3 regions of the Rhodoferax sp. GW821-FHT07G04 genome follow, and region 3 is predicted to be linked to each of the others. Evidence: predicted binding sites of a transcription regulator. Region 3 holds the regulator's gene; each other region holds the start of a gene.
What was found. Region 3 encodes LexA, which represses DNA repair genes until DNA is damaged. Its sites were predicted from a motif close to ACTGTATNNNNATACAGT; they were not measured.

Region 1 (10,593 bases), on a different contig from region 3:
CTTGATTTCGCTGATCTCGAAGGTCAGGATGCGGCCACCTGCAGATGCGCAGGCCACATGCGTGGCAACCGGCACAACGGCAGCCGGCGTGCCCGCCACCGTGACCTTGCCCTGCGCGCCCGACACCAGCGAGGGGGCGCACAGGCTTTCGCCTTCGTTGACGGACACAAACGCCTTGCCGGCCTTCTGGCGCGAGACCATGTTGTCTACCGTGGCCATGAAGCCATAACCCGCCGTGCTGCTGAGCAACAGCGTGGCGGCCGCCGAACCAGCAAAGTAATACAACAACTGTGTGCCGCTTTCCAATTCGATCAGCGTGGTGACGGGCTGGCCATCGCCCCGCCCGCCCGGCAGCAGCGACACCGCCACCGAGTAGACCCGGCCGTTGGAGCCGAACACCAAGAGCGTATCGACGCTGCGGCACTCAAAGGTGCCATACAGGCCATCGCCTGCCTTGAAGGCGAACGACGTGGCCTCGTGACCATGGCCGGTGCGGGTGCGCACCCAGCCTTTTTGGCTGATGACCACGGTGACGGGCTCGTCCACCACCTTGATCTCCAGTACGGCTTTTTTCTCGGCCTGGATCAAGGTACGGCGCGGGTCGGCAAAGGTCTTGGCGTCGGCCTCAATCTCTTTAACCATCAGGCGGCGCAGCGCGGATGGACTGCCCAGAATCTCTTCCAGCTTGCCCTGCTCGGTGCGCAGCTCGGACAGCTCTTGTTCGATCTTGATGGCTTCCAGCCGGGCCAGTTGGCGCAGGCGGATTTCAAGAATGTCTTCAGCCTGGCGGTCTGACAGCTTGAAGCGTTCGATCAGCGCAGCCTTGGGCTCTTCAGCCTGGCGGATGATGGCGATCACCTCGTCGATGTTCAGCAGAACGAGCTGGCGGCCCTCCAGGATGTGGATGCGGTCCAGCACCTTGTTGAGCCGGTGCTGCGAGCGGCGCTGTATCGTGGTCTGGCGGAACTCGATCCACTCCATCAGCATCTGGCGTAGCGACTTTTGCGTGGGCCGGCCATCCAGGCCAACCATGGTCAGGTTGATGGGGGCGGACGTTTCCAGGCTGGTGTGCGCCAGCAAAGCGGTGATCAGCTCCTGCTGGGAGATACGCGAGGTCTTGGGCTCGAACACCAGGCGCACGGCGGCGTCTTTGTTGGACTCGTCGCGCACAGCATCCAGCACCGACAGGATACTGGCCTTGAGCTGGGTCTGGTCTTGCGACAAGGCCTTTTTGCCGGTCTTGACCTTGGGGTTGGTCAGTTCTTCAATCTCTTCCAGCACACGCTGGCTGCTGACGCCGGGTGGCAGCTCGGTCACCACCAGTTGCCACTGGCCGCGGGCCAGGTCTTCGATCTTCCAACGGGCACGCACCTTCAGCGAGCCGCGGCCGGTGCGGTAGGCATCGGCGATGTCGGTGGCGCTACTGATGATCTGGCCGCCGCCGGGATAGTCTGGGCCGGGCACCAGGGCTGCCAAGGCGTCTTCAGCCAGTGTGGGGGTCTTGATCAGCGCGACGCAGGCATCGGCGATCTCGCGCAGGTTGTGGCTGGGGATTTCGGTGGCCAGGCCCACCGCGATACCGCTGGCGCCATTGAGCAGCGTGAACGGCAGGCGCGCGGGCAGCAGACGGGGTTCTTCGGTCGAGCCTTCGTAATTGGGCTGGAAGTCCACCGTGCCCATGTCCAGTTCGTCCAGCAGCAGGCTGGTGATCTTGGCCAGGCGGGCTTCGGTGTAGCGCATGGCCGCGGCGCCGTCGCCATCGCGGCTGCCAAAGTTGCCCTGGCCGTCGATCAGCGGGTAGCGCAGTGAGAAGTCTTGCGCCATGCGCACCAGTGCGTCGTAGGCAGCCTGGTCGCCATGGGGGTGGAATTTACCCATGACGTCGCCCACCACGCGGGCCGATTTGACTGGCTTGGCGGCGGTGTTTCCGTTGGGGCCGCCGTAGCCAAGGCCCAACAGGGACATGGTGTACAGGATGCGGCGCTGCACGGGCTTCTGGCCATCGCAGACATCGGGCAAGGCCCGGCCTTTGACAACGCTGAGTGCGTATTCCAGATAAGCGCGTTGGGCGTAAGAAGCTAGGTTTTGGTCGTCATCACCACCACCATCACGGGGCGGCTCGGCTGTCAGATCAAGTGTGGCTTGGTCGGTCATGGATACAGGTTAATTCGACAATTCGGTAAGAGACGGGCTGGCCTTGGCGGTCTGACCCGAGCCAATGGCCATGTCGCCGGGTTGCAAGGGCTCACGGCCCACTTTTTTGGATGCGGGATCGGCATCCTGCGCGCCGATCAGCTCACCCCAACGTAGATTGACATTGGCGCTCGGGCCGTGAAACTGCCCTTGCACCCTGCCGCCGGAAGTGGCTGCGGGCGTCACGCGGGCTTGGGGGTTGAGGCGCTGGTAAAGCTGCATCACCGAGCGCACGTAATTCTGTGTTTCCTTGAAATTGGGGATCTTGTTGCCAGCCTTCTGCACGGCACCTTCGCCAGCGTTGTAGGCGGCCACGGCCAATTCCAACTGCCCCGGAAACATATTGATCAGGTCGCGCAGGTAGCGGGCGCCGGTTTGGATATTGGTCTTGGGATCCGTCAGCTTGGCGGATACGGTGCCACCTTGGTCATTGGCCAGACCATAGCGCTGCGCAGTCGTTGGCATCACCTGCATCAAGCCCACGGCACCCTTGGGTGACACGGCGGACGGATTGAAGCCGGACTCGGTGGCAATGACCGCATGCAACAGGGACATGTCGAGCTGGTTGGCGTCTGCCGCCGTGCGCATATGGGGTTTGACAGCCAAGAAGCTGGGCGCGGACTCCATGCTGGCCACCGTACGGCCGCCCCCACTGGAATAAGCCTCGCGCGCAACTGCCGTGGCAACGCCACCGTCAGGAGCCGCCTGCGCATCCGGTGCGGGCACGCCCCGGAACATCAGCTTGTAGCGCGGGTCCAATTGGCTGGAAGCGAAATGCTTGACGCCCTGCGCGTCGGTGTAGATCCACATATCGGCGTGGGCCACATGGCTGACCAGCAGCGCCAGCCCCGCCAATAGACTCTTCAAGCGGGCAGACATCAGACGTCCACCTCGACCGAGTCACCGTGCAACTCCATCAGTTCGCGCCGGGCAGCAGCCTCGCCCTTGCCCATCAATTTGGTGATCAGGGCCTCGGTGGCGCCAAAATCGATAGCACCCAGCGTAACTGGCAACAGACGGCGGGTATCGGGGTTCAGCGTGGTGTCCCACAGTTGCTCGGCATTCATTTCACCCAGGCCTTTGAAGCGGCTGATGCTCCAAGCCCCTTCGCGTACGCCTTCTTTGCGTAACTTGTCAAGAATGGCGATCAACTCTCCGTCATCCAACGCATACGCCTTGGAGGCCGGTTTCTTGCCACGGGCCGGTGCATCAACCCGAAACAACGGTGGCCGGGCCACAAACACATGGCCGGCTTCAATGAGTTTGGGGAAATGGCGGAAGAAGAGGGTCAATAGCAACACTTGGATGTGTGAACCATCCACATCGGCGTCGGACAAGATGCACACCTTGCCATAGCGCAGCCCGGACAAATCTGGCGTGTCGTTGGGCCCATGCGGATCTACACCGATCGCCACCGAAATATCGTGGATTTCGGTATTGGCAAACAGGCGGTCGCGGTCCACTTCCCAGGTATTAAGCACCTTGCCACGCAACGGCAGAATGGCCTGGTTCTCCTTGTCGCGGCCCATCTTGGCGCTGCCGCCGGCGGAATCACCCTCGACCAGAAACACTTCGTTGTGTGCGGTGTCGCGGCTTTCGCAATCGGTCAGCTTGCCGGGTAGTACAGCCACGCCCGAGCTTTTGCGCTTTTCCACCTTTTGGCCGGCTTTTTGTCGGCTTTGTGCAGCTTTAATCGCCAATTCCGCCAATTTCTTGCCATAGTCCACATGCTGGTTGAGCCACAACTCCAGCGTAGGGCGCACAAAACTGGACACCAGACGCACGGCATCACGGGAGTTGAGGCGCTCCTTGATCTGGCCCTGGAACTGCGGGTCCAACACCTTGGTGGACAGCACATAGCTGGCGCGGGCAAACACGTCCTCCGGCATCAGCTTGACCCCCTTGGGCAACAAGGCATGCAGTTCAATAAAGCTCTTGACGGCGGTAAACAAGCCGTCGCGCAAACCGCTCTCGTGCGTGCCACCTGCGCTGGTGGGGATCAGGTTGACATAGCTTTCGCGCACCGGCTGGCCATCTTCGGTAAAGGCCACACACCAGGACGCCCCTTCGCCTTCGGCAAAGTTGTCGCTCTGGCTATCGGCATAGCCTTCGCCTTCAAACAGGGGGATGACGGGGTCCGCGGTCAGCGTCTGCGTCAGGTAGTCGCGCAAGCCGCCCTTGTACAGCCAAGTCTGGGTTTCCTTGGTTTTTTCGGTGGTCAGCGACACACTGACGCCGGGCATCAGCACCGCCTTGCTGCGCAACAGGTGGGTCAGCTCACCGGCGGGCAAGACAGCGGACTCAAAGTATTTGGCGTCGGGCCAGGCGCGCACGGTGGTGCCGGACTTGCGATCGCCATCGCCGATCTTGCGGGTCTGCAGCGGCTGGGTCACATCGCCATGCTCGAAGACGATGGTGGCAACCTGGCCCTCGCGGTAGGAGGTGACCTCCAGGCGCTTGGCCAGGGCGTTGGTGACGGACACCCCCACGCCGTGCAGGCCGCCGGAGAAGCTGTAGGCGCCGCCCTTGCCCTTGTCGAACTTTCCGCCGGCATGCAGGCGGGTGTACACCAGCTCGATGACCGGGGCTTTCTCTTCCGGGTGCATGCCAAAGGGAATGCCGCGGCCATCGTCTTCAATGGCGACGGAGCCGTCCATATGGACCGTGACCTTGATCTTTTTACCGTAACCGCCCAGCGCCTCGTCGGCCGCGTTGTCCAGCACTTCCTGGATGACGTGCAGGGGGTTGTCGGTGCGGGTGTACATGCCCGGGCGCTGCTTGACGGGCTCCAGGCCCTTGAGAACCCGGATGGAACCTTCTGAATATTCTGGGGTAGCTTTGGCTGACATAGGCCGGCATTGTAAACGCCGCGCATTGACTATCTGTATATAAATACAGCCATCACTCCCAATGACTTTGTCATGGGCTGTGCAGCGGCACCTGGGATTGCGGACAATCCGGCCATGCAAAACGCCCCCAAACCCATTTCCACCACACAAGTTCTGGTCTGCGGTGCCACTATCGTCACGCTGTCCATGGGCATACGCCATGGTTTCGGCCTGTGGCTGCAACCGATTACCCAGGAACACGGCTGGACGCGGGAAACCTTTGCGCTGGCAATCGCCATCCAGAACCTGGCCTGGGGTGTTTTTGGCATCTTTGCCGGCATGGCGGCCGACCGATTCGGCGCCTTCCGCGTCATCATTGCCGGGGCGGTGCTCTATGCACTGGGCTTGGTGGGCATGGCCCATGCCAATACGCCGTTGCTCTTTGCGCTCAGCACCGGTGTGCTGATCGGCATGGCCCAGTCGGGCACAACCTACGCCGTCATCTACGGCGTGATCGGGCGCAACGTCAGCGCCGAAAAGCGGTCCTGGGCCATGGGTGTTGCGGCGGCTGCCGGATCATTCGGCCAATTCCTGATGGTTCCCAGCGAGGGTTTTTTGATCGGCCGATTTGGTTGGCAAGAGGCGCTGGTCTTGCTGGGAATGGCATCTCTGCTGATCATTCCCTTGGCATGGGGCCTGCGGGAAACAGGTTTTGGCGGCGGCACCTCTGCCCCGGTGCGTGAGCAAACCATTGGCCATGCGATGCGCGAAGCGATCCAATACCCCAGCTTCCAACTGCTGATGGCGGGTTATTTCGTATGTGGCTTCCAGGTCGTGTTCATCGGCGTGCATATGCCTAGCTACCTGAAAGATAAAGGTCTGTCGCCCCAGGTAGCCAGCTATGCATTGGCGCTGATCGGTCTGTTCAATGTATTTGGCACCTATGCCGCTGGCGTGCTGGGCCAGAAGATGCAAAAGAAGAACATCCTGGCCTTCATCTACTTCACCCGTGCCATTGCCATCACCGCATTTCTATTGGCACCCCTGTCACCGGCCAGCGTCTATGTGTTTTCCGCAGTGATGGGGTTGCTCTGGCTGTCCACCGTGCCCCCAACCAATGCCACGGTCGCGCAGATCTTTGGTGTGGCCCATTTGTCCATGCTGGGCGGCTTCGTGTTCTTCAGCCACCAAATCGGTTCGTTCATGGGTGTGTGGCTGGGCGGCTACCTGTATGACAAGACCGGTAGCTATGACATCGTCTGGTACATCGCAATCGCACTGGGGGTTGCAGCGGCGCTGATCAATCTGCCGGTCAAGGAAGCCGCCATTGCGCGGACCCTGCCGCGCAATGCAGTGGCTTCATGATGGCAATCGCCATGGGCAAGCGCATCACCATCCGTCTGCTGGCGCTCGCGGCGTTGGCCGCAGTCTTTGCACTGTATACGCAGGCAGACTTCATGGTGCAGATGGCCAATCAAGTCTGGGCCTGCTTTTGAACCCATCCCCTTGGATAGTCCGCTGGTCCCATCTGCTGGCGCCGGGCGCCAGCGTGCTGGATGTTGCCTGCGGGTCGGGCCGGCATTTGTCGTGGTTTGCAGAGCATGGTCACCCGGTCACCGGTGTGGACCGTGACACGGCAACGGCCCGTGAACAGGTTCCCGAAGCCATGCTCATCACCGCTGACATCGAGACCGGCCCATGGCCCCTGCAGTCTGCGGGTGAACTACAAACCTTTGGCGCCGTAATAGTGACCAATTACCTATGGCGCCCCCTCTTGGACACTATCGCCAGCAGCGTTGCGCAGGGTGGCGTACTACTTTACGAAACATTTGCAATCGGCAATGAAGCCTTTGGCCGCCCCAGCCGGCCGGATTTTCTGCTGCAGCCCAGCGAATTGTTGCGCGCCTGCGCATGCCTGGACGTAGTGGCTTACGAGCACGGCTACTTGGAGAACCCGCCCCGCGTGGTGCAACGCATTGCGGCCCTGCGACCAGCAGGCGATGGCGCCAAGCCGCTACCATCCAGCCGCTATGCTCTCTAGGTAAAATAGTCGATTACCGTTCAAATAACTGACATGAATCCATCTCAAGGCCCTCTTACCGGCAGCATCGTTGCACTGGTCACGCCCATGCAAGAAGATGGCTCCGTGGACTACCCGGCGCTGCGCAAGCTGATCGACTGGCATATCACCGAAGGTACTGACTGCATAGGCGTAGTGGGCACCACCGGCGAGTCGCCTACAGTGAATGTCGAAGAACACTGCGAAATCATCCGTGTCTCGGTGGAGCAGGCCGCAGGACGGGTACCCATCATGGCCGGCTGCGGCGCCAACTCCACAGCCGAGGCGATAGAACTGGCACGTTTCGCGAAAAAGGTGGGCGCCGACTCGCAACTGCAGGTTGTTCCCTACTACAACAAGCCCACACAAGAAGGCCAGTACCAGCACTTCAAGGCCATTGCCGAAGCCACTGGCGACCTGCCCGTCATCCTGTACAACGTGCCCGGCCGCTCAGTGGCCGATATGGCCCATGACACGGTGATGCGCCTGGCCCAGGTTCCCGGCATCGTCGGCATCAAGGAAGCCACCGGCAACATCGAGCGCGCGCAATGGCTGATCAAAGAAGCCCCCAAGGGTTTTGCCATCTATTCGGGTGATGACCCCACCGCTGTGGCCTTGATGCTGTGCGGCGGCCACGGCAATGTCAGCGTCACCGCCAATGTGGCGCCGCGGCTGATGCACGAGCTGTGCAAGGCGGCCGTTGCGGGCGATATCAAGCGGGCCATGGAGATCCAATTCCAGCTCTTGCCGTTGCATAAAGCGCTTTTCGTAGAATCCAACCCGATTCCCGTCAAATGGGCGGTTGCGCGCATGGGTTTGTGCAAAGACGCACTGCGCCTGCCGTTGACCGTTTTGACACCCGACAATCGTCCGGCATTGGAGCGCGTGATGCGCACCGCTGGCCTGATTTAAGCAGTTCTCCATCCAAAGGATTTTCGTGAACCCTTTCTTGAAATTGACGCTGGTTAGCGTAGCCGTCTCGCTGTCAGCATGCTCCGTTTTGGAAACCGACAAGGTGGACTACCGCAGCGCGAACAATGGCCCTAAAGTGCCCTCGCTGGACGTTCCACCCGATCTCACCCAGTTGTCCAAAGACACGCACTACGCCGTGGTTGGCGGCGCCGTGTCGGCGTCGGGCTACAAGGCCGGCCAACCCGTTGTATCCACTACGCCTGTGGTTGCAGCTGCCACACTGGGTGATGCGCGTATTGAGCGCGCCGGCAACCAACGCTGGCTGGTGGTCAATCGCCCCGCCGACAAGCTGTGGGAACCCGTGAAAGAGTTCTGGCAAGAAAATGGCTTCCTGCTGTCCCTGGACCAAAATACCCTGGGCATCATGGAAACCGACTGGGCCGAAAACCGGGCCAAAATTCCGCAGGACTTCATCCGCAACTCGCTGGGCAAGCTGTTTGACTCGCTGTACTCCACCGCCGAGCGCGACAAGTTCCGCACCCGCCTGGAGCGCAATGCCAATGGCGAAACCGAAATTTTCATCAGCCACCGCGGCATGATGGAAACCGTGCTGACCACTTCGGCCAAAGAGGCTGGCAATACGGTTTGGCAACCCCGCCCAACCGACCCTGAGCTGGAAGCTGAATTCCTACGCCGCCTGATGGTCAAACTGGGCGTCAGCGAGCCACAAGCCAAGACCGTGGTCGCCACGGCCAGCGCACCCAAGAGCATTGCCTCGATTTCCACCGAAAACGGTCAACCTGCCGTGCGCATCGAAGAAGGATTTGACAGCGCATGGCGCCGCGTCGGCTTGGCCCTGGACCGCACCGGCTTCACCGTGGAAGACCGCGACCGCAAGCAAGGCATCTATTTTGTGCGCTATGTGCCGCTCAATGCCGACAATACCGAGCCGGGCTTCTTTGCCAAGCTGTTTAGCGGCAGTAAGAACACCGATCCTGCGAAATACCAGATCGCGGTACGCAGCGTCGCCAATGTGACTACCGTATCCGTATTGGATACCAAGGGCGTGCCAGAGACCTCGGTCAACGCGCAACGCATCGTCAAGGTCATCGCCGACGACATCAAATAAGTACTAGGTTCACAGGGGCTGCGGCCCCTGTCCCCAGAAAGTACAGACGAAAAAAAGCCACCGCAAGGTGGCTTTTTGCTGGGAGCAAAAATGAGCTCTTAGCTGGCGGAAGCAGCAGATGCAGGAGCAGATGCGGGTGCTGCGGCAGGAGCAGATGCGTCAGCTGCGGGAGCGGAAGCAGGTGCAGCGGCGGGAGCAGCAGCAGGAGCGGGAGCAGCTGCGGGAGCGGGAGTTTCAGCGGGCTTGCTGCAAGCAGCCAAGGCAGCGGCAGCGATAACGGCTGCCAAGACGAGTGATTTGTTCATTTTTAAAACTAGAGTGAGTTAACGAAACAATTTCCGGAAATTGTCAAAGCAGCGCACCGCCCAGACTCAGACAAAAAGCATTCGATCTCTTTTTGCCTAACCCATAAGTATACAGGAATAGTCTTTCAACCCTCGGGAAAACCCTCTAACTGTCGCTATAGCCCCAAAGTGCTGGCCGAAAACCCCGGCGCACTTTGACGGCGGCATTCATCCAGTTCTTCTTTCAACAGCACGCGCCGTGCAGGCTCCAGGTCCGCAATGCCGGTGCTACGCACCAAATCCAGGCGTCGCATCGCCCAATGTGGGCTCCACAGCGCACTGGGCATTTCGCTGGCATCCACGGTTTTGCAGACACGGCATTCAATGATGTGGTCCCAGGTCCTGCGCCATGTCACAAACCGGGGCTGGTAGCGTTGGATGGAGTCATAGCTCTTGGCCAACAACAGCAATTGCCGGCCACTGCCGGCCCAGGCCTGCAAAGACTCGGTTACCACGCGCTCGCCCAAGGGCCATTCTTCAAATGTGGCGTCGCTCCACACCATGGCTGGCCAGCCCTCTTGCACCGCGCGGGCCAAGGCCGCACGCACTATTTGCGCAAACGCCGTGGGTCCGCTAAACGGGCCCTTCAGTTCTTCGCCGCCGCCACTATCACTGTTCGTCACCATGGATCCACCCCGCTTCCATCCAGTCTTGCACCAAATCCCGGGCCGGGCCACTGAGCCGTTTAACGCTAGGTGCGGTCAAGTGGCGCTCATCCGCCAGCAAACGCATCAAAGTTGCGTCGCGCCCCGAGGCCAGGAAACTTTCGCCATTGATGAACACGTGCTGTGCGTCATAGGCCATGCGGGTACGCCGGTCTAACACCAAGGCGCTCCAACCGTCATCTGCATCACCACCATCAAACTGCACATGGCCCTTGGGCTCGGTCAAATACTCCCCCAAAACCCGCTGCAGCGCAAGCGGATCCCGCAGCGCATCGTCCAACGCCTTGCGGGCGAATGCGATCAAGGTGTCGGGGATTTCTCCGCACTGGGCCAGCGCTGCCTGCTTGGGGTCGGCATATAAGCCGCTGCCCACGGCGTCACCCGCATCTTCGGCCAGGCGCTGAAGCAACTCGCCAGCCAGCTCGGCACGGCTGGGTGCCCGAAAGCCGATGGAATACGTCAT
Region 2 (10,593 bases), on a different contig from region 3:
CAATCTTCAGCAGACCGATCCAGAAGTCTGTGCTATGCAGCCATTCCATTCTTGCAACTCCTGTATTTCAAAATGCAAGAAGCGCCCAAAACCTGCTGTTCGGAGCGCTTCCTGGTTATTGGATAGGATGGTAGCCAACGCGCCTGAACCATCCCTGACTGCAGCAAAATTACAACAGTGCTTTGAGCAGCTTCGCCATTTCAGACGGATTGCGCGTGACGGTGAAGCCACATTCTTCCATGACCGCCAGTTTGGCATCGGCCGTATCGGCGCCACCAGAAATCAACGCGCCGGCGTGGCCCATGCGCTTTCCTGGGGGAGCTGTCACGCCTGCGATGAAGCCAACGATGGGTTTTTTCATGTTGAGCTTGCACCAGCGGGCGGCTTCGGCTTCGTCTGGCCCGCCGATTTCGCCAATCATGATGACGGCGTCGGTGTCGGGATCGTCGTTGAAGGCCTTCATGACGTCGATGTGCTTCAGACCGTTGATGGGGTCGCCACCAATACCGACAGCAGACGACTGGCCCAGACCGATTTCGGTCAATTGCGCCACCGCTTCGTAGGTCAGCGTACCGGAGCGGCTGACCACGCCAATGCGGCCCTTACGGTGGATATGGCCGGGCATGATGCCGATCTTGATTTCGTCGGGGGTGATCAGGCCGGGGCAGTTGGGTCCCAACAACAGGGTCTTCTTGCCGCCAGCGGCTTCCTTGGCCTTCATGCGGTTGCGCACTTCCAGCATGTCCTTGACGGGGATGCCTTCGGTGATGCAGATGGCCAGGTCCAGGTCGGCTTCAACGGCTTCCCAGATGGCAGCAGCGGCGCCTGCCGGGGGAACGTAGATCACGGACACGGTAGCGCCCGTGTTGGATGCAGCTTCCTTGACGGAGGCGTAGATCGGGATATTGAAGATGGACTCGCCGGCCTTCTTGGGGTTCACGCCCGCGACGAAGCAGTTCTTACCGTTTGCGTATTCCTGGCACTTCTCGGTGTGGAACTGACCGGTCTTGCCCGTGATGCCCTGGGTGATGACCTTGGTGTCTTTGTTGATGAAGATAGACATATTCGTGCTCCGCCTTACTTGACCGCTGCCACAATTTTTTGGGCCGCTTCGGCCATGCTGTCTGCGCTGATGATGGGCAGGCCGCTCTCGGCCAGCATCTTCTTGCCCAGGTCTTCGTTGGTGCCCTTCATGCGCACCACCAATGGCACGTTCAGGTTCACGGCCTTGCAGGCGGTGATCACGCCGGTGGCGATGGTGTCGCACTTCATGATGCCGCCGAAGATGTTGACCAGGATGGCCTTGACCTTGGGGTTCTTCAACATGATCTTGAAGGCTTCGGTGACCTTCTCGGGAGTGGCGCCGCCGCCCACGTCCAGGAAGTTGGCCGGTTCGGCGCCAAACAGCTTGATGGTGTCCATGGTGGCCATGGCCAGACCGGCGCCGTTGACCAGGCAGCCGATGTTGCCGTCCAGGGAGATGTAGGCCAGGTCGAACTTGGAGGCTTCCACTTCGGCCGGATCTTCTTCGTCCAGATCACGGTAAGCCACGATCTCGGGGTGGCGGAACAGCGCGTTGGAGTCAAAGTTGAACTTGGCGTCCAGCGCCATCACATTGCCCTTGCTGTCGCAGTTCAGCGGGTTGATTTCCACCAGCGACGCGTCGGTATCCATGTAGCACTTGTAGATCTTGGCGAAGATGTCCACGGCCTGGTCCACAGAAGCGCCGGTCAAGCCAATGGCTGTGGCCACTTTCTTGCTCTGCTCGGTAGTAATGCCGGTCAGGGGGTCAATCATCTCGGTGATGATCTTTTCGGGTGTGGAATGGGCCACTTCCTCGATGTCCATGCCGCCTTCGCTCGACGCGATCAGGGCCACTTTCTGGCTAGCGCGGTCGGTCACCAGCGAAACATACAGTTCATTCTTGATGTCGGCGCCGTCTTCAATATAGAGGCGGCGGACCTTCTGGCCTTCCGGGCCGGTTTGGTGCGTCTTGAGCTGCATGCCCAGGATGTCACCGGCCAGGCGCTTGACGTCATCGATGGACTTGGCGACCTTGACGCCACCGCCCTTGCCGCGTCCACCGGCGTGGATTTGCGCCTTGACGACCCAGACCGGGCCCCCAAGCTTTTGAGCGGCTTCCACCGCCTCTTGAACTGTGAAGGCGGGGATGCCGCGGGGCACCGGCACACCGAATTGGCGCAAAATTTCTTTGCCTTGGTATTCGTGGATTTTCATGACGTCTCTTTGGGAGCTGGACAATTTTCACCAAATTGCAACAATTTTCGGTCGCAATTTGGCACTGGACACATCAACTGCGAAATGTATCATGTTGCAACGCACCAAACTTATCGCTGCCTGACGGCCTGTTTTTGGCGCCTAAAGACGTCCACTCCCAAAATCCTGATTGACATCCACCACGTATGAAGAGAATTTTTATTGATGGCGAAGCCGGCACCACCGGTCTGTTGATACGGGAGCGGCTGCAAACCACGCCCGGTGTGGAGGTCATGCGCATTGACCCGGCCTTGCGCAAGGACGCAGTGGCCAAGCAGGCCCTGATGGCCCAGGCCGATCTGGTGGTTCTGTGCCTGCACGACGATGCGGCCGTGGAATCGGTCGCCATGGTGGACGCTCTGGAGCGCCGTACCGGGCGCCCCGGACCGCGCATTGTGGATGCGTCGACCGCCCACCGCACGGCCTCCGGCTGGGTCTATGGCTTCCCGGAATTGACCGCTTCGCAGCGCGAAGCCGTGGTTCAAGCCCGCCGCGTGGCCAACCCTGGTTGTTACGCGACCGGAGCCATCGCACTGCTGCGCCCGCTGGTGGATGCCGGGCTCATGCCGGCCGACTTCCCCGTATGCCTGCCATCCATCAGTGGCTACTCGGGCGGCGGCCGGACCATGATCGAAGCCTATGAGGCTGGCAGCGCACCACCCATGGAGCTGTATGCCTTGGGCTTGAAGCACAAGCACATTCCCGAAATCATGCGCTACACCGGCCTGACGCGCAGGCCATTGTTTGTGCCTTCGGTCGGTAACTTCAAGCAGGGCATGCTGGTGCAGTTGCCCTTGCACCTGGACACCTTGCCGGGCAAACCCTCTGCGCAAGACTTGCACACCGCCTTGCAAAAGCACTATGCAGGCAGCGAATGGGTGACTGTGGAAGAGGCCACCACCGATAACAAGCTGGACGCCGTAGCGCTAAACGACAGCAACAAGATGGAACTGCGCGTGTTTGCCAACGATGCCAAGGCTGATGGCTTTGCGCACGCCGTGTTGGTTGCGCGGCTGGACAACTTGGGCAAGGGTGCTTCGGGTGCGGCTGTGCAGAACATCAAGTTGATGCTAGGGCTTTAGAGAGCCGCGGTCTGGGCATCTCGCTGCGGCCCGTCAGGGCGGCACGTTTTGCTCCGTGTCCCCCGCGCCGTCAGCGGGCGAACGTCAACGCCTAGTCGTCATCCCCACCCGACACCACTTTGCGGATGGCATCGCCGCCAAAACCACGGCTGGCCAGAAACCGCATTTGTTTGCCGCGCTCAGCGGCATCCGCGGGTGGCTCCCCAAACTTCTTGCGCCAGACTTCACGTGCACGGTCCACCTCGGTCGCACGCAACTGCTCCACAGCATCCAGCACAGCCTCGGGTGCCAGACCCTTGCCTTGCAGCTCCTGGCGAATGCGTGACGTGCCCAGCTTGGCGGAGCGGCGGTTCAGCACCGACTCCACCACGCGCTGCTCATTGATGAAGCCCTTGGCCTGCAATTCATCCAGCGCCTTGGCCAGGGCACCGGGCTCTTCCTCGAACTGCGCCAACCGACGCTCCAGCTCGACGCGAGAATGTTCCCGGGCGCTGAGCAGGCGCAGCGCCCGGCCCTTGAGGGACAGTGGTGGGGTGTTTGTCGCCGTGGCCATGTCAACCCATGCAGAAAATTCAGCTACAAATTACGCTACTGTTTTTATAGCTGCTTACGCGCGTCCTATGCGGGCTGCTCGGCTTTTTTGCTTGCAGCCTTGGCCTTGACTTCAGGTTCTGCAGCCGCCACTACCGGCAACAGCGGGATGCCCAGCGATTCACGCACCTTGTTCTCGATTTCCACCGACAGTGCGGCGTTTTCACGCAGGAACTCACGCGCGTTGTCGCGACCCTGGCCAATCTTTTCACCCTTGTAGGCGTACCAGGCGCCGGACTTTTCCAGGATGTTGGCTGTCACACCCATGTCGATGATTTCGCCGTGGCGGCTGATGCCCTCGCCAAACAAAATATCGAACTCCGCCGTCTTGAACGGAGGGCTGACCTTGTTCTTGACGACCTTGACCTTGGTCTCGTTACCAATCGCCTCGTCGCCCTTCTTGATGGTGCCGGTGCGGCGGATGTCCAGGCGCACGGAGGCGTAGAACTTCAGCGCATTGCCGCCGGTGGTGGTCTCAGGCGAGCCAAACATCACACCGATCTTCATGCGGATCTGGTTGATGAAGATGACCATGCAGTTGGTCTTCTTGATGTGGGCGGTCAGCTTGCGCAGAGCTTGGCTCATCAGACGGGCTTGCAGACCGGGCAATGAATCACCCATTTCGCCTTCCAGTTCGGCCTTGGGGGTCAAGGCGGCCACCGAGTCGACAACGATCAGGTCCACCGCGCCGGAGCGCACCAGGCTGTCCACGATTTCCAGCGCTTGTTCACCGGTGTCGGGCTGGCTGATCAGCAGGTCGGGCAGGTTGACGCCCAGCTTCTGCGCGTATTGGATGTCCAGCGCGTGTTCGGCATCGACAAAGGCGCAGGTGCCGCCCTGTTTTTGCATCTCGGCAATCACCTGCAGCGTCAGCGTGGTCTTGCCGGACGACTCCGGTCCGTAGATTTCGACGACACGGCCGCGGGGCAGGCCGCCGACGCCCAGTGCAATGTCCAGCCCCAGCGAGCCGGTGGAGACGACCTGGATGTCTTCAATGACCTCGCCTTCGCCCAGGCGCATGATGGTGCCCTTGCCGAACTGCTTTTCGATCTGGGCCAGGGCGACCTGCAGGGCCTTGGCCTTTTCGCTGTTGGCGCTGTTCATGCTGTTGGGGGTCTTGACGGGTGCATCCATGGGAAATCTCCTTAAAAATCAATGTTGAGACGTATGCCAGTGCTTGGTATTAATTACAGGCTGGATACTTGAACAGTAGTTTAACGACGATCATTGGATTCGGTAAACTTGTTTTTTAGTCAGTTTGTATTACCATTTAATGCATGACGGAATGGACGCTTTCGGACCCCGGTGGCTGGCGCCAGGCCCACATGGGCCACTGGCTGCGGCTGGCGCTGGAGCGCTTTGACGCGCGGGTGCTGGCGCTGATGGCGCACCACCCCGGCGTGCCGCTGGGCCTGGCCAATCTGGTCACGCGCGGGCAGGTGGGCGCAGCGCACATCCACATCACACGCCACCTGGCCACCGGTGGCTCGCGGCTGACCGAGCTGGCCAGGAGCGCTGGCATGACCAAACAGGCCATGGGCACCCTGGTCAACCAGTGCGAGGCCTGGGGCATGGTCACGCGTGCACCCGACCCGCTGGATGCCCGGGCGCAGCAGCTGCGCTTCACCGAAGTGGGACTGGCCTGGCTGGAGGCCTACCGCGAGGCCGTGGAGCAGGCCGAACTGGAACTGCGCCAGGCGGTTGGAGAAGAAGTTGCGACAGTACTGGCCATTGGCTTGGAAGCCTACAGCGGTCAGTGAAGAACAAGGGTGCGCGCCTAGAATGCAAAAAACACGTTCACACCCGCCTGTGTGCAGGCGCTGTGGCGACAACGACGAGGAGCAGACATGCGGATATTGATCGCCGAAGACGACCAGGTCTTGGCCGACGGCTTGTTGCGGGCGCTGCGCGGCGCTGGCGCGGCGGTGGACCATGTGGCCAGCGGCACCGAGGCCGACGCCGCGCTGATGACCAACACCGAATTCGACCTGCTGATCCTGGACCTGGGCCTGCCCAAGATGCATGGCCTGGAAGTGCTCAAAAAACTGCGGGGGCGTGGCTCCTCGCTACCGGTGCTGATACTCACCGCCGCCGACGCCGTGGACGAACGCGTCAAGGGCCTGGACTATGGCGCCGACGACTACATGGCCAAGCCCTTCAGCCTGCAGGAACTGGAAGCCCGCGTACGCGCCCTGGTGCGCCGCGGCATGGGCGCCACCAGCAGCACCATCAAACACGGCCCGCTGACCTACGACCAGGCCGGCCGTGTGGCCACGATAGACGGCAAGATGGTGGAGCTGTCAGCCCGCGAACTGGGCCTGCTGGAGGTGCTGCTGCAGCGCGCCGGCCGCCTGGTCAGCAAGGACCAACTGGTGGAGCGCCTGTGTGAGTGGGGCGAAGAGGTCAGCAACAACGCAATCGAGGTCTACATCCACCGCCTGCGCAAGAAGATCGAGAAAGGCCCCATCCGCATTGCGACCGTGCGCGGCCTGGGCTATTGCCTCGAAAAGATTGCGTCTTGATCGAATTACTATGTATTTAGGAGCAGCTCACGCATATTTGGCGGGGGCTAACGGCCAGTTTCTCCACACGCCCCTGCGCCCGGGGCCGATCGCATGAAGATCTTCCAGCGCGAACAACGCAGCCTGTTCGGCGAAATCCTGGACTGGATGCTGACGCCGCTGCTGCTGCTGTGGCCGGTCAGCCTGGTTCTGACCTGGTTGGTGGCACAGGGCATTGCCGGCAAGCCCTTTGACCGCGCGCTGGAATACAACGTCGGCGCGCTGGCGCAATTGGTCACCACCAGCAACCAGAACAAGGCCCAGTTCGCGCTGCCCCTGCCCGCCCGCGAGCTGCTGCGGGCCGATGACAGCGACACCGTCTACTACCAGGTGCTGGGCACGGCTGGCGAATACCTTGGCGGCGAAAAAGACCTGCCCAGCCCCCCGGAGGACGAGAAGGCCGTTCCCGGCGAAGTGCGCATGCGCGACGACGAGTTTCGCGGCTCCAGCATCAAGGTCGCCTACACCTGGGTCAAGCTGGACGCGACCGACAACAGCAAGCCGGCACTGGTGCAAGTGGCCGAGACCATGGACAAGCGCTCGGTGCTGGCCACCGAAATCGTCAAGGGCGTGATGCTGCCGCAGTTCGTCATCCTGCCGTTGGCGGTGTTGCTGGTCTGGTTGGCCCTGGTGCAGGCCATCAAGCCGCTGAACCACCTGGAGGAGCGCATCCGCGCGCGCAGCCCGGACGACCTGAGCCCGCTGGACGCCGAGGCCGTGCCGCTGGAGGTGGCGCCGCTGGTGTCGTCGGTCAACGACCTGCTGATGCGGCTCAAAGATTCAGTGGCCACCCAGAAACGTTTTCTGGCCGACGCCGCCCACCAGTTGAAGACGCCGTTGGCGGGCCTGCGCATGCAGGCCGACCTGGCCCAGCGCGAAGACGCTAACACCGAAGACCTGAAGCAGTCGCTGCGCCAGATCGGCCGTTCCAGCATCCGCGCCACCCACACTGTCAACCAGTTGCTGGCCCTGGCCCGGGCCGAGAGCAGCGGCACGGCCATGAGCCAGCAGACCTGCAACCTCGTTCGCCTGACCATGGACGTGGTGCGCGACTGCGTGCCGCGCGCGATGGACAAGCTGATCGACGTGGGCTACGAAGGCGCCGAACCCGACGACGCCGACGTAAACCTGCAGGGCAACCCCACGCTCCTCAAGGAAATGGTACGCAACCTGATGGACAACGCCATCAACTACACGCCATCCACCGCCGAACGGCCGGGGGTGATCACCGTGCGCGTGCTCAAAGACCCGTTCAGCAAGGTGCTGGTGCTGCAGGTGGAAGACTCCGGGCCCGGCATACCCGCGGCGGAGCGCGAGCTGGTGTTCCAACCCTTCTACCGCGTGCTGGGCACCGAGGCCGATGGCTCCGGCCTGGGCTTGCCCATCGTGCTGGAGATTGCACGCCAGCACCAGGCCAGCGTGACCGTGGAGGACAGCCGCCCCGGTCAGACCCCGCCCGGCACCTGTTTCACGGTGCGTTTTGGCCAGCCTGAGTAAATATAAACCCCACGGTCGCCCACTTTGTGTGGCTCCCTGCCCCCCGAGGGGGCCGCATTTTCCCTGCGGGACTGACCGCCAAGCGGTTCAGAGGCCTTGGGGCGGCCCGGCGGCAAAACATAGCCCCACCCTCCGATTTGCGGGTTGCGGGGCTAATTGCAGCTATGCAGCGTGCGGCCCGCCAAAGCCGTTTTCAGGTCAGCCAGGCGGTTTTTGGTCTCCAGGGTGACCGCCGGTAGCTTGAGTTGGTTTTGACGGCCTTCCTGGCGTTCCTGGATCACCTTGGCCGTGCGGATACCGCGCAGCGACAGCTTGGCCAATTCGGCCGTTGCATCGGCCTGGCTATCAAAGCCACCCAGCGAAAGCCCCAGTTCCAGATCGGGATTGTTCAGGGCTTGCGGGACCAGCTTCATCGTCGCCAGCTCCCCGCGTTTTTTGACCAGCTGTTCGGTATTCGCGAACTTGCCCATGTAGATGATCCAGCGCGCAGAGACGTCCACCGCGTCCAGTTGCCAGCTTCCCGATGGCAGCGCGGACTCCAATGCGCTGCGCAGCGTCGCGGCCTGCGCGTCGTCATACGGCCCGGCCAACAAGCACTCTTTGGGCACCAATTCGGCTTGGGCCTGGGCTTCGGCCCGTTTGGCCTCCGCTGGGGTCAGCACCTGCAGGGTTTCGGGCTTGATTTGCTGCTCCAGGCGCTGGGGCTCGCGCTGCTGCAGGGGGGCAAAGCCGTAGGCACGCAACAGGCCCTCGCTCCAGGCGAAGTAGAGGCCATTGGCCAGTATCAGCAGCAGTACAAACAGTCGCAGCATGGATTCAGGGCGGGTTGTTGGCCGAGAGGGGGTTCGCTGACAGCGGTCGCACGCTGACCTCGGCACTGGTGATTTTTTTCAAGCCATGGTCGGTGTGCAGCAGCAGGGCGCCGCTGGCGTCCACGCCGCGGGCCATGCCGGTTACACCGTCGCTGCACACCAATTCGCGGCCGTACAGCAGGTCGCGCGCATGGAAGGCCGTGCGCAACGGCCCAAAGCCCTCGGCCTCGAAGCGCCGAACGGCTTGGACCAGCGGCGCGGCGACCATGCCCAAGGCTGTGGGCGCGTCCACCGTGGACAGCAGCTCGCACAGCGCCGCCGGCGGCGTGCGCAAACCCTCGCCATCCGGCGGCAGGATATTGATGCCCACGCCGATGACGGCGTAGCGCAGTTCGCCCACGCTGGCGGTTTCGATCAGGATGCCGGCCAGCTTGCGGTCTTGCAGCCACACGTCGTTGGGCCACTTCAGTTGCAAGGCGGGGTGCAGGCTTTCTACCACGGACAGGCCCACGGCGAGCGACAGGCCGGACCAGTCGGTGGGTGCCAACGGCAGCCCCAGGGAGAAGGTCAGGGAGGGCAGCGGTCCGCCCGCTTGTGCGCCATCGCCACTGGCCCAGGTGCGCCCCAGGCGGCCGCGGCCGGCACTCTGGCGCTCGGCCACCAGCAACACCGGCTCCAACTGGCCCGCACGGGCGCGGCGCATCAGCTCGGTATTGGTGGAATCAATCTCGGGCAGTACCTCGACCGAGAACGTAGGCAACAACGGCGATACCGCCTCCCAGATCGCCTCAGCCGGCCACTGGATGATGGTGCCCACGCCGTTCACGCCCTACTCAGCGACGGCCACGCTTGGGGGCCAGCAACGTGCCTCGGCACTTTTTGGTCCCGCACCAGCAAGGGTATTCGGCCTTGAGCTTCTTGGTGTAGGGCTCGTCGATGATCAGGCCGTAGTCGTAGTTCAGCTCTTCGCCGGCCTGGATGTTGCGCAACGCCTTGATGAAAACCCGGCCATCCACTTCATCGGCCTCGCAGTTGGCGTCGCAGGCATGGTTGATCCAGCGCGAAGAGTTGCCGCCATACAACGCATCGATGACACGCTCTTCATCGACGTGAAAGTAGAAGGTGTGGTTGGGGTCTTTGGGATCGTGGGGGTGGCGGCGCTGCGCCTCTTCCCAGCTGATGATTTCACCCACATATTCGATGATGGTCTCGCCCTCGGCGATGTCCTGGACGGCAAAAACGCCCTTGCCGTGGACCCCGGAACGCCGGGTTTGGATACGGCGGCTGGATGCTGCTTTGCCAAGAATCTCTGGTTTTTTGGCCACGGCTCAAAAATTTGGTATGGTGAATCGTATGGGCGCGCATGGGCGCGCCTGCGTATGTGAGCGCGCGCCTGCGCGCACGCGAGAACTGGATTGTAGTCAGATGAAAACCCTAGTCATTGCCGAAAAACCATCGGTTGCCCAAGACATCGTGCGGGCGCTCACGCCCACCGCCGGCAAATTCGAGAAGCACGACGAGTATTTCGAAAGCGAGTCCTACGTGGTCTCCAGCGCCGTGGGCCACTTGGTGGAGATCCAGGCCCCAGAAGAATTTGACGTCAAACGCGGTAAATGGAGCTTTGCCAACCTGCCGGTGATTCCACCGCACTTTGACTTGAAGCCGGTCGACAAAACCAAGACGCGACTCAACGCGGTCGTCAAGCTGGCCAAACGCAAGGACGTGGACAAACTGGTCAACGCCTGTGACGCGGGCCGCGAGGGGGAGCTGATC
Region 3 (10,593 bases):
TCGCTGGGAATGCCCAGCTCAGCAAAATCCAGGCCTGCGATGCCGCGGAAGGCACCCGGTGGTATGTGCCAAGCCATGCAGTGGTAGCTGAAGTCGGCCAGTGGATGGCCCAGCGTAGACAGTTCCCAGTCGAGGACGGCAACCACACGCGGCTCTTCGGCGTGGAACATCAGGTTGTCCAGGCGGTAGTCACCATGCACGATGCTGACCATGTTGTCGTCGCGCGCCATGGCCGGAATGTTTTTGGGCAACCACTCCATCAACTGGTCCATTTCGGCGATGGGTTGGGTGATGGAGGCGGTGTACTGCTTGCTCCACCGTCCGATCTGCCGCTCAAAATAATTACCTGACTTGCCGTAGCTCTCCAAGCCGCGCGCTTTGAAGTCCACCTTGTGCAAAGCAGAAATCACGCGGTTCATTTCGTTGTAGATAGCGCCACGCTGCGTACGGTCCATGCCCGGCAGGGATTGGTCCCACAGCACACGGCCTTGCATGCACTCCATGATGTAGAAAGCCCGGCCAATGACGGACTCGTCTTCGCACAGGCAGTACATGCGCGGCACAGGCACATCGGTATCTTGCAGCCCCTGCATGACGGCGAATTCGCGCTCAATGGCGTGGGCGGACGGCAGTAACTTGGCCACTGGGCCGGGCTTGGCCCGCATGACGTAGCTTCTGCTCGGTGTGTTGAGCTTATAGGTCGGATTGGATTGGCCGCCCTTGAACATTTCCACGCTCAATGGCCCAGCAAAGCCGCTGAGATTTTTTTCGAGCCATGTACTCAGTGCACCTAGGTCAAATGCATGCTGTTCGCTGACAGGGCGTGTGCCCAGGAAGTGGTCAAATTCGCTCATGGTCTTTCAGGCAAGTAGTCGTAAAGGCTTGTTAGTTGTCCGCATCAATGATGTGCATCAGCGCCACGCGATCGCGCACCACCAGTCCACCTTGCTCGATGCGGATCGCTCCATCGCGTTCCATGGATTTCAGCTCCTGGTTGACCCGTTGACGTGACGCGCCCAGCAACTGCGCCAGCTCTTCCTGGGCGAGTTGAAGGCCTATGCGCACTTCGCTGGCATCGCTGAGGGATGGCACGCCATAGCTGCGCACCAGGTGCAGCAATTGCTTGGCCAATCGGGCACGCAAGGGCAGCGTGTTGAGGTCTTCCACCAGTCCGTACAGTTGCCGAATGCGCCGCGCGTGTAGCCGCAGCAAGGCCTCGTACAGCTCGACGTGGGTAGCCAATATCTTCTTGAAATCGGCCTTGGCGACGCACAGTATGGTGGTGTCCCCATGGGCATAGGCATCGTGGGTTCGCCGGTCTCCGTCGAAGATGGACACATCGCCGAACCAGATACCAGGCTCCACATAGGTCAGCGTGATTTGCTTGCCAGAGATAGAGGTGGAGCTCACCCGCACAGCGCCCTTGGCACAGGCGATCCAATCCTCCGGCGGTTCGCCGCGGGCGGATATCAGGTCGCCGTCTTTGTGGCGTTTGACATAGGCGCATCGAAGAATGTCGTGTTTGAGCGAGGGAGACAATGTAGAAAACCAGCGGCCGCCATTGATTGCCGACCGTTCATCGATAGTAAGGATGGGTTCGTCCATAGCTTGTCTTTTTGGTGACTACACATGTGGGGTATGACGCTGGCATTGTCACCTGTGAGGCAGGCTCTTGTCTCTGGGTTTGTCGCCTGCGTGTCTGAGAGGGGCATCTGCGTCGACGGCAAGTGCGGCGGAAATGCGATCCTTTCGCTTCGTTCTTCCGCGCTTAGGGTGTAGGGTTCACGAGGTGCTTATGCGAAAATCTGCTGTATAGATGAAACCCCATAGAAAATATTTATTTGCGATCTTGGGCGCTGCAACTTTCTGTGTTGCGATGAGCAGTTCGGCGCTTACGCTGGGGCGAGCCAAGGGCGCAGTGTTTTTGGGGCAATCAATCCAGTTGACCGTACCGGTGCAGTTGGAGATGGGGGAAGGAGCTTCCGCCCTCTGTTTTGAAGCCGACGTCTTCTATGGCGATACTCGCCAAGACGCCAGCCGGGTCAGCGTCAGCAGTGAACTGCAGGTGCAGGCTGCTTTGGTGACGGTTGTAGCCCGATCCGCGGTTGATGAGCCGGTGGTAACGGTGTATGTGCGCGCAGGGTGTGAAGGCAAGACCACACGGCGCTATGTGATGCTGGCGGAGCCAGCGCCGAACGTCACGCTACCCACAGCGGCCGCGGTTCATGCTCCCATCGTTTCGTCTGCACCGCGTACGCCACTTGTGGTGCCCACGTCCGAGAGCCGCCCTGCAGATGTGGCGGAGCCCAAGGCGCGTAAACGCAACAAGCCCATTCCGCTTGAGCTGCAGCCGGAATCATCTGTGCCGGCGATCAAGCAGGCCTTTAAAGCGCCGAAAGCGGAAGTCCGCAGACCGCATCTCAAGCTGACTCCATTGGACCTAGGCCAAGACCGGGATCCCATATTGAAGTCGAGCGACACCTTGGCTACGGAAGAAGGCGAAGACCCACAGAAGCGCGCACGCGCTGTTGCACTATGGCGCTCATTGAATGCAACGCCGCAGGAAGTCTTGGCGGCGGAAGGGCGCCAACAGGCTCTGGAGTCGGATCTCAAGGGCTTGCGCGACATCACGGTCAAAAACCGCCAGGTTCTGGAGGACCTGAGCCGTCGCCTGGGTAGGGCAGAGGCAGAACGCTACGCAAATCCGCTGGTTTATGGACTTCTGGCCGCAGCTGCTATTTTGGGCCTGGCGATAGCTTTTGTGTGGAATAAGGCGCCGCGTGGTGGGCCATGGTGGAGAGGTGAAGGTTTAGGCGATAGGTCGGAGACCGTGGATTTTGGTGGCACGGACGTGCCCCAAGCCAGTAAGCTGGGCCGTGTGGGCGAGGGAGCCAATGATTTGACCCCGCCGCCTGCTGCGCCGCGTCCCGCTGCCACAGTTGCGAAGGCTCAGCCCGGCGTTACCGAGGTGGACATTGATCTCCAACTGGACGATCCGGTAGGCGGCGCAGGGCAATCGGCTTTGCCACCGGCGCCCGTCCACGCTGCGCAATCCACCCGCAGTCAGCCCGCACACCATCAGCCCACGTCGGGGCATATGGACTTTGCCCACAGCATGTCGGCTACCCTGCGCTCAGTCAATACCAAGGAGATGCTGGATGTCCGCCAGCAGGCCGAGTTCTTCCTGACCTTGGGACAGCATGAAGAGGCTATTACCTTGCTACGAGAGAGTGTGGATGCGGGTGCCGAGGCCAACCCTTTGGTCTACCTCGAGTTGTTCAGGGTATTGCACAGCTTGGGGCGCAAAGCGGAATATGACCACTACCGCACTGGATTCAATGCCATTTTCAATGGCCACTTGCCGGTCTATGCGGACTTCAGCCAATCGGGCAGCGGCTTGGAGGCCTATCCCTCGGTGTGCAATCGCATCGTCGCGCTATGGCCGTCTGAAGAGGCTGTGTCCTATATTGCGAGCTGCTTGGTGCGCGGCCCCAAGGAAAACAGCAGCCAGGACTTTGACCTTGAAGCCTTCCGCGACTTGCTGATGCTGCACGGGGTGGCTAGCCGCGTCGCCTCATCATCGTTCGACTCGGGCTTTATGCCCTTTAGCGCTGCGAAAACCGTGCCCGTCGCAACGGACATGGCAGCAGAGAGAGATGCTGACGTTGACTCGGGTCTTGCCCGGCCGCGTGACGACAACCTCATCGACTTTGATGCCAGCGGTTGGTCATCATCGGCACAGACTAACGGTGTGAACAAGCCCCGCTGAAACGCGGGTGAGTGAAGATTCAGCGCCGGACCTGCAGGGCACCGGGGTTGACGATATTGGTGGGCGTACCCTTGATGAAATTGGTCACGTTGTCAAAGGCCGCTCCGAATAGTTTTTCGTAATTGGTCTGCTCCACGTAGCCAATGTGGGGCGTACAAATGCAATTCTCCAGCCGCAACAGTGCGTGCCCCTGTAGGACGGGCTCACTGTCGAAGACGTCTACGGCAGCCATACCGGGATGGCCTCGGTTCAAGGCGCTGATCAGGGTGTTGGTGTCCAAGAGCTCGGCGCGGGCCGTATTGACCAGTAGTGCGGTGGGCTTCATGCGGGCCAAGTCTGTATGGTCAACCAGGTTACGCGTGCTGTCGCTGAGCCGCAGATGGAGGGACAAGACGTCGCAGTGCTCAAAAAAGGCCTCGCGACTGGGGGCCGCGCCGTAGCCGTCTTGCAAGGCTTTTTCTCGCGAGGCTTCGCTACCCCAGACAACAACCTTCATACCGAAGGCGCGCCCGTAGCTTGCAACCATTTGGCCAATTTTTCCGTAGCCCCATATGCCCAAGACCTTGTCACGCAGCTCGCTGCCGATGCCAAAGTTGGCCGGCATTGAGCCGGCTTTCAGCCCGGACTGTTGCCATGCACCGTGCTTGAGGTTGCCGATGTAATGCGGTAGACGGCGCATCGCTGCCATGATCAGCGCCCATGTCAACTCCGCAGGTGCCACGCCAGAGCCCTGGCCTTCTGCGACGGCAATGCCGCGCTCGGTGCAAGCCTGCACATCCAAGTGAGCACCGATGCGCCCAGTCTGGGAAATCATCTTCAGCTTGGGCAGCTTTTCAATGAGCTGGCGGTTGATATGTGTGCGTTCACGGATCAAGACAATGACATCTGCATCCTTGAGCCGAACAGAGAGTTGGCCAATGCCTTTCACCGTGTTGGTATAGACCTTGGCTTGGTAGGCCTCTAACTTCGCTGCGCACTCCAGTTTGCGTACGGCATCCTGATAGTCATCCAAAATCACAATATTCATGGGCTCAATTGTGCCCTGCCCAAGCGCCGGTACGGCGCGCAAACCCCCGCCAACTTAAGAGAGGGCAGCCTCTCGCGCAGCTAAACGGTCCAGTTCGGCGCAGACGTCGGCCATGCGCCCGGAGATGACCATGCGCCCGACACTGGCGCGTGCCTGCCCGCTTTCGACCACGCGCACTACACGCAGGGGCTTGGGCATTTTGATGATTGGAGCGCTAGCCCTCGTCAATGGGTCATTTGCTGCTACAGTTTTGGGAGTAAATGCAGGTGCCTCCCGCTTGGGCAATGAAACCCCCGCAGTCGAAAACCGGCTGGCGGACCACCAGCGCATCAGGCCTTGCAAGGGGCCAAAGAAATCGGCATGGGCAAATAAAGCGGTGTTCATGGGATGGCTTTCGTGCGGAATTACATGAGCATGGTGTTGCGTATCAAACCTACGGCCAAGCCTTCGATTTCAAAAGGCTCACCAGGCTCGACCACAATGGTTTGGTAGTCCGGGTTTTCGGGGTGCAGTTCGATCAAATGTTTGTTGCGCCGGAAACGTTTGACAGTGACCTCATCACCCAGCCGGGCTACAACGATCTGGCCATTCTTGGCATCTTTGGTGGCTTGCACGGCCAGCAGGTCGCCATCCATGATGCCGGCGTCGCGCATGGACATGCCACGCACCTTCAGCAGGTAATCGGGTTGACGTTGGAACAGGCTGTTTTCAACGTAATAGGTTTGGTCCACATGTTCCTGGGCGAGAATGGGTGAACCAGCTGCGACCCGGCCTACCAATGGCAGAGCTAATTGGGCCAAACCCGGAATCGGCAAGGAGAATTGTTTGCTGCGCGACTCGTTGATGGACCGCAATGCGTCCCCTCTGAGGCGGATGCCACGGGATGTGCCGCTGACCAATTCGATAACGCCTTTGCGGGCCAGGGCTTGCAAGTGCTCCTCGGCGGCATTGGCGGACTTGAAGCCAAGCTCGCTGGCGATTTCGGCACGTGTAGGAGGAGCGCCGGTGCGGGCGATGGCGCCTTGGATCAGGTCCAGAATCTGTTGTTGCCGTGCGGTAAGTTTGGGACTTTCAAGCATGCTGACTCCTTGGTTCTGGGCCGCTTAGGCTGTTGGTCTATACACACTGTTTCGGCATCCAGTGACTGTATTTTTAACCAGTTTTATTTTGTTTGCAAGTGGAAAGCGCAAATATGTTGAAAAAGATGGTGTTTTTGGGTACCGGTGGCACGATTGCAGGCACCTCTGCGCAGGCGGATGACAACGTGGGGTACACCGCAGCGCAGGTGGGCGTGGGCCAGTTGCTGCAGGCCATTCCCCGTCTGCAGCAGGCGCTGGGTTCGCACGCATTCGTGGCCGAGCAGGTCGTGCAGGTGGACAGCAAGGACATGGGATGGGAGCAGTGGCGCTTACTGGCACAAAGCATTCAGCACCATCTGTCCCGGGCCGATATCGATGCCGTGGTGGTGACGCATGGCACCGACACCCTGGAGGAGACAGCCTTCTTTTTGTCCCAGGTTTTGCCCCGGCAGATGTTGGCCGAGAAGGCTGTGGTCCTAACCTGTGCCATGCGCCCTGCGTCTTCGCTGTCACCCGATGGGCCACAGAATGTGCTGGACGCCGTGGCGGTGGCACAGTCGGCGCAGGCCCGAGGCGTATTGGCGGTGTGTGCCGGGGTTGTGCACGTTGCTCGGGACGTCCAGAAGGTCCATCCCTATCGACTCAATGCCTTTGATTCGGGCGATGCGGGTCCCTTAGGCTATGTGGAGGAGGGCAAGGTACGTTGGTTGCACGCAAGCCCCGTGCGGGAGGGACAAGCTGAGGATTTTCCGATGGAAGCGCTGTCCAATCCGCAATGGCCGCGCGTTGAGATTGTCACCAACTACGCGGGTGCATGCGGAGCCACCGTACGCACACTGTGTGCGGCGCCTTCGGTGGGCTCAGAGCAAGCTGTGCGGGGCCTCATCGTTGCGGGCACCGGCAATGGCACCATCCACCGCGATTTGGAGAAAGCCCTGCACGAGGTTCGGGCCCAGGGTGTGCGGGTGTTGCGGGCTAGCCGCTGCGCATACGGCAGTATCGTGGTTGGCCCGGCCCAGGGGAAGGGGGACATCCCGGATTCTGGGGGGCTGTCTCCGCTCAAGGCCCGCATTGCCCTGATGCTGGAGTTGATGCAGGCGTAAAAAAGGCCGCATCGGCGGCCTTTTGGAAGCGCGTATGCGGCCGGTTAGCTGCCCAATGCCTCAAAAACGCGCGACTTGATGACATCCACTTCGCCCATGCCGCTGACGGCGCGGTATTTGGGGGCGCCAGTCGGGTCTTTGGCGGCCCAGCCGGAGTAGTAGTCCACCAAGGGCCGTGTCTGGGCGCTATAAACATCCAGACGCTTCTTGACGGTCTCTTCCTGATCGTCGGGGCGTTGTACCAGGGGCTCGCCGGTCACATCGTCTTTGCCTTCCACTTTGGGTGGGTTGAACTTGACATGGTAGGTACGGCCCGATGCCGGGTGGGAGCGGCGTCCGCTCATGCGTTCGATGATGGCGTCAAAGGGGACATCGATTTCCACCACATAGTCGAGCGCCACGCCTGCAGCCTTCATGGCATCGGCCTGGGGGATGGTGCGGGGGAAACCGTCAAACAAAAAGCCTTTGGCGCAATCGGGTTGGGCAATACGCTCCTTGACGAGGTTGATGATCAGGTCGTCACTGACCAGGCCACCGGACTTCATCACCGCATCGGCCTGCAGGCCCAGCGGGGTGCCGGCCTTCACGGCGGCACGCAGCATGTCACCGGTCGAGATTTGTGGAATGCCGTATTTTTGGCAAATGAACGTGGCTTGCGTGCCCTTGCCCGCGCCTGGCGCGCCCAACAAAATAAGTCTCATGGATACCCTCGGATAGAACAAAAAACCTTTGGCCCGGCAGGCTGCGCCCTACAGGCGCGCCACGACACGCGGCTGCTCCCGAGAATAGCATGGACCATCCCCTGGCTAACTTACAGCGCGGCCCGCATTGGCAATAAATGCGGCCCGCACACGTTCCAGGTCTTCTGGCGTATCTACACCCGGTCCCGGCGCATGGGGGCTTACGTGCACTGCGATGCGGTGCCCATGCCACATGGCGCGCAATTGCTCCAGGGCTTCGATGATCTCAATGGGGGCCTGCGGCAATTGGGGGAACTGGCGCAGAAAACTGGCCCGGTAGGCATAGATGCCAATGTGGCGCAGGGGTGCGGCGATTGGGGGCAGGGCCTCTATGCCTTGGGCAAAACCATCACGCCACCAAGCGATCGGCGCACGGCTGAAGTACAGCGCCAGCCCGGCGGCATCCAGCACCACCTTGACGACATTGGGGTTCGCGAAATCGGCAACGCTGGCGATGGCGTGGGCAGCCGTGCCCATGCTGGCCGTAGGTTGGGTTCGCAGCACGTCGGCAACGGCCTGTACCAGCGCCGGGTCTATCAAGGGCTCGTCACCCTGCACATTGACGACGATGTCTTCACCCTGCAGTGCCAGCAGTTCGCAGGCTTCAGCCAGACGATCACTGCCGGAAGCATGGTCGTCACGGGTCAGAATGGCTTCGATACCGTGTTGGCGGCAAGCCTCCACGATGGAGGGGTGGTCGCCGGCCACGACGACGCGGGTGCCTGCGGGCACACCCGAACGCACGCGCTCAGCTACGCGCACCACCATGGGTGCGCCAGCCAGATCTGCCAGCGGCTTGTTGGGCAAACGGGTAGAGGCCAGGCGCGCCGGTATCAGTACCGTGTAGCCCATGCTGGTGGCGTTCACAGGCCGAGTTCGGTGTCGGTCAGCGTGCGGGCTTCGTTTTCCAGCAGAACTGGAATGCCGTCACGCACGGGATAGGCCAGGCGCGCGCTGCGCGAAATCAGTTCCTGCTTTTCGCGGTCGTATTCCAGGGGGCCCTTGGTCACGGGGCAAACGATGAGTTCAAGTAGTCTTGTGTCCATGGCTGGATGATAGCGGCGCGGGCAATAGCGGCAGCAGTGCCGCATCCAGTGCGCGGAAGAAGGCGGGCTCTGGCGTGAATTCCAATGGAATAGCCAGGGCGTCGGGTACCAGTGGCCACAGCTTGGCGGCGTCCTTCTCTGTGCAAATCAGGCGGTAGCCCTCGTGAAATATGGATGAGAAGCTATCAAAATCATAGTGATCCGGAAGCGCAAGCGTCTGCACCAGCTGCAGACCTCGGGCGCGCAGCATGGCAAAGAAGGTCTCGGGTTGGGCGATACCGGCCAGCGCCAGCAGGGGTTTGGCGCCCGGTGCACTCAGGTCTTTGAGTGGCACCTGCGTCCCGTCGCGTTCGACAACCCAGGGCGCGAGTTGGCGCCGCGCGGTGTAGCCGGCAAAAGCAGGCTGGGCGCCGGTGTGCAGCACCAGCAGGCGATCGGATTGCTGGCCCACACGCGCTACCGCGCGGCGGGGCCAGGCTTCGCGTAGAGGGCCGGCTGGCAGCAGCCAACCGTTGCCGCATCCACGGTCGTCGAACACGCAGACCTCCAGGTCGCGGTACAGCGCATAGTGCTGCAAGCCGTCGTCGCAGACGATGATGCGGGTGTGTGGATAGCGGGCTAGCAGCGCCGTAGTGGCCGCATAGCGCGTGGGACCTACGAAAACCGGCATGCCGGTTGTGCGCCGGATCAGCAAAGGCTCATCCCCCACATCGGCGGGGTGGGCATCCTCCAGCACCTCGGCGCAGACCGTGCCATTCTTGCGCCCATACCCGCGCGACACCACGCCTACGGGGTGCCCCTGTGCACGCAGGTGCTGAACCAGGGCCATGACGGTGGGGGTTTTGCCTGCGCCGCCGGCCACCACATTGCCGACGACGATGACGATGGCATCGGCGCGCTGCGTCCTGAGCAGGCCCCATTGGTACAACCGGCGCCGCAGCCCTGACAGGCATTTAAAAAGCAGAGAGAGGGGCCACAGCAGCAGGGCAAGACCGGTCCGCCGGGTCCAGGCCCGCAGCAGCCTGCCTTGCAGCGTGGGCCGCAAAGCACCGGCCATGGCTTCAGCGGCCACCGGCCTGTGCGGAGGACTGGGTAGCGAAGGTGATTTGGTTCAGGCCGGAACGGCGTGCGGCTTCCATGACCGTCACTACCGACTGGTGCTTGGCACTGGCGTCGGCGCTAATGATGACGACCGTGTCTTTGCCAGCCTTGGCGCCTTCGGTCATGGCCATGGCCACGCTCTCCAGGCTGCGCCCGGCTACGGGCACGCGGTTGATGCTGAACGCGCCGTCGGCACTCACGCCCACGATCAATTCCTTGGCGTAGTCGCGTTGCGCATCGGTGTCGGCAACCGGCAGCTTGAGCTGCATTTCGGTGAACTTGCTGTAAGTGGTGGACAGCATTAAGAAGATCAACACCACCAACAGCACGTCAATGAAGGGGATCAGATTGATCTCGGGCTCTTCGGTGGTTCGGGCGCGGAAGTTCATGGCGGGCTCAGGGCTTGCGGAACACCTTGAGATGGCGTGCCAGGTGTTCGGCAGCCAATTCCAGCGTCAACAGGTAGGCATCGACCTGGCCGCGGAAGTAGCGCCAGAAGATCAGTGAGGGGATGGCCACGATCAGACCGAAGGCGGTGTTGTACAGCGCGATCGAAATACCGTGGGCCAGTTGGGCAGGGTTGCCACCGGTAGCGCCACCCGGGGCCTGCGAGCCGAAAATCTCAATCATGCCGACCACGGTGCCAAACAAGCCCATCAGCGGTGCGGCCGATGCAATGGTGGCCAAGGCGCTGAGGCGCAACTCCAGGCGGTGCGCGACGATGCGAC

Region 1: AC07OO_RS09545 (DNA topoisomerase IV subunit B) is a predicted target of LexA. The motif match lies at 5,075-5,092, and genes of this name have one in related genera.
Region 2: recA (recombinase RecA) is a predicted target of LexA. The motif match lies at 5,144-5,161, and genes of this name have one in related genera.

What each region holds. Positions count from the first base shown of each region.
Region 1 is NZ_JBWKQD010000002.1:74,887-85,479, forward strand. It holds gene parC (DNA topoisomerase IV subunit A) at 1-2,154, opposite strand, end outside; gene AC07OO_RS09540 (lytic transglycosylase domain-containing protein) at 2,164-3,072, opposite strand; gene AC07OO_RS09545 (DNA topoisomerase IV subunit B) at 3,072-5,042, opposite strand; gene AC07OO_RS09550 (MFS transporter) at 5,157-6,386, shown strand; gene AC07OO_RS09555 (hypothetical protein) at 6,383-6,517, shown strand; gene AC07OO_RS09560 (class I SAM-dependent methyltransferase) at 6,514-7,062, shown strand; gene dapA (4-hydroxy-tetrahydrodipicolinate synthase) at 7,096-7,992, shown strand; gene bamC (NlpB/DapX family lipoprotein) at 8,018-9,121, shown strand; gene AC07OO_RS09575 (hypothetical protein) at 9,582-10,091, opposite strand; gene AC07OO_RS09580 (JmjC domain-containing protein) at 10,075-10,593, opposite strand, start outside.
Region 2 is NZ_JBWKQD010000007.1:37,662-48,254, reverse strand. It holds gene AC07OO_RS24420 (TerC family protein) at 1-49, opposite strand, end outside; gene sucD (succinate--CoA ligase subunit alpha) at 170-1,063, opposite strand; gene sucC (ADP-forming succinate--CoA ligase subunit beta) at 1,078-2,238, opposite strand; gene argC (N-acetyl-gamma-glutamyl-phosphate reductase) at 2,424-3,359, shown strand; gene recX (recombination regulator RecX) at 3,451-3,912, opposite strand; gene recA (recombinase RecA) at 3,978-5,084, opposite strand; gene AC07OO_RS24390 (MarR family winged helix-turn-helix transcriptional regulator) at 5,228-5,710, shown strand; gene AC07OO_RS24385 (response regulator) at 5,798-6,472, shown strand; gene AC07OO_RS24380 (sensor histidine kinase) at 6,566-8,008, shown strand; gene AC07OO_RS24375 (SPOR domain-containing protein) at 8,161-8,820, opposite strand; gene AC07OO_RS24370 (biotin--[acetyl-CoA-carboxylase] ligase) at 8,825-9,646, opposite strand; gene AC07OO_RS24365 (SET domain-containing protein) at 9,654-10,145, opposite strand; gene AC07OO_RS24360 (DNA topoisomerase III) at 10,246-10,593, shown strand, end outside.
Region 3 is NZ_JBWKQD010000001.1:203,491-214,083, reverse strand. It holds gene AC07OO_RS00970 (phosphotransferase) at 1-854, opposite strand, end outside; gene AC07OO_RS00965 (Crp/Fnr family transcriptional regulator) at 886-1,605, opposite strand; gene AC07OO_RS00960 (type IV pilus assembly protein FimV) at 1,877-3,769, shown strand; gene AC07OO_RS00955 (D-2-hydroxyacid dehydrogenase family protein) at 3,789-4,796, opposite strand; gene AC07OO_RS00950 (hypothetical protein) at 4,851-5,180, opposite strand; gene lexA (transcriptional repressor LexA) at 5,201-5,875, opposite strand; gene AC07OO_RS00940 (asparaginase) at 5,989-6,978, shown strand; gene adk (adenylate kinase) at 7,023-7,679, opposite strand; gene kdsB (3-deoxy-manno-octulosonate cytidylyltransferase) at 7,785-8,570, opposite strand; gene AC07OO_RS00925 (Trm112 family protein) at 8,582-8,764, opposite strand; gene lpxK (tetraacyldisaccharide 4'-kinase) at 8,745-9,821, opposite strand; gene AC07OO_RS00915 (ExbD/TolR family protein) at 9,826-10,254, opposite strand; gene AC07OO_RS00910 (MotA/TolQ/ExbB proton channel family protein) at 10,262-10,593, opposite strand, start outside.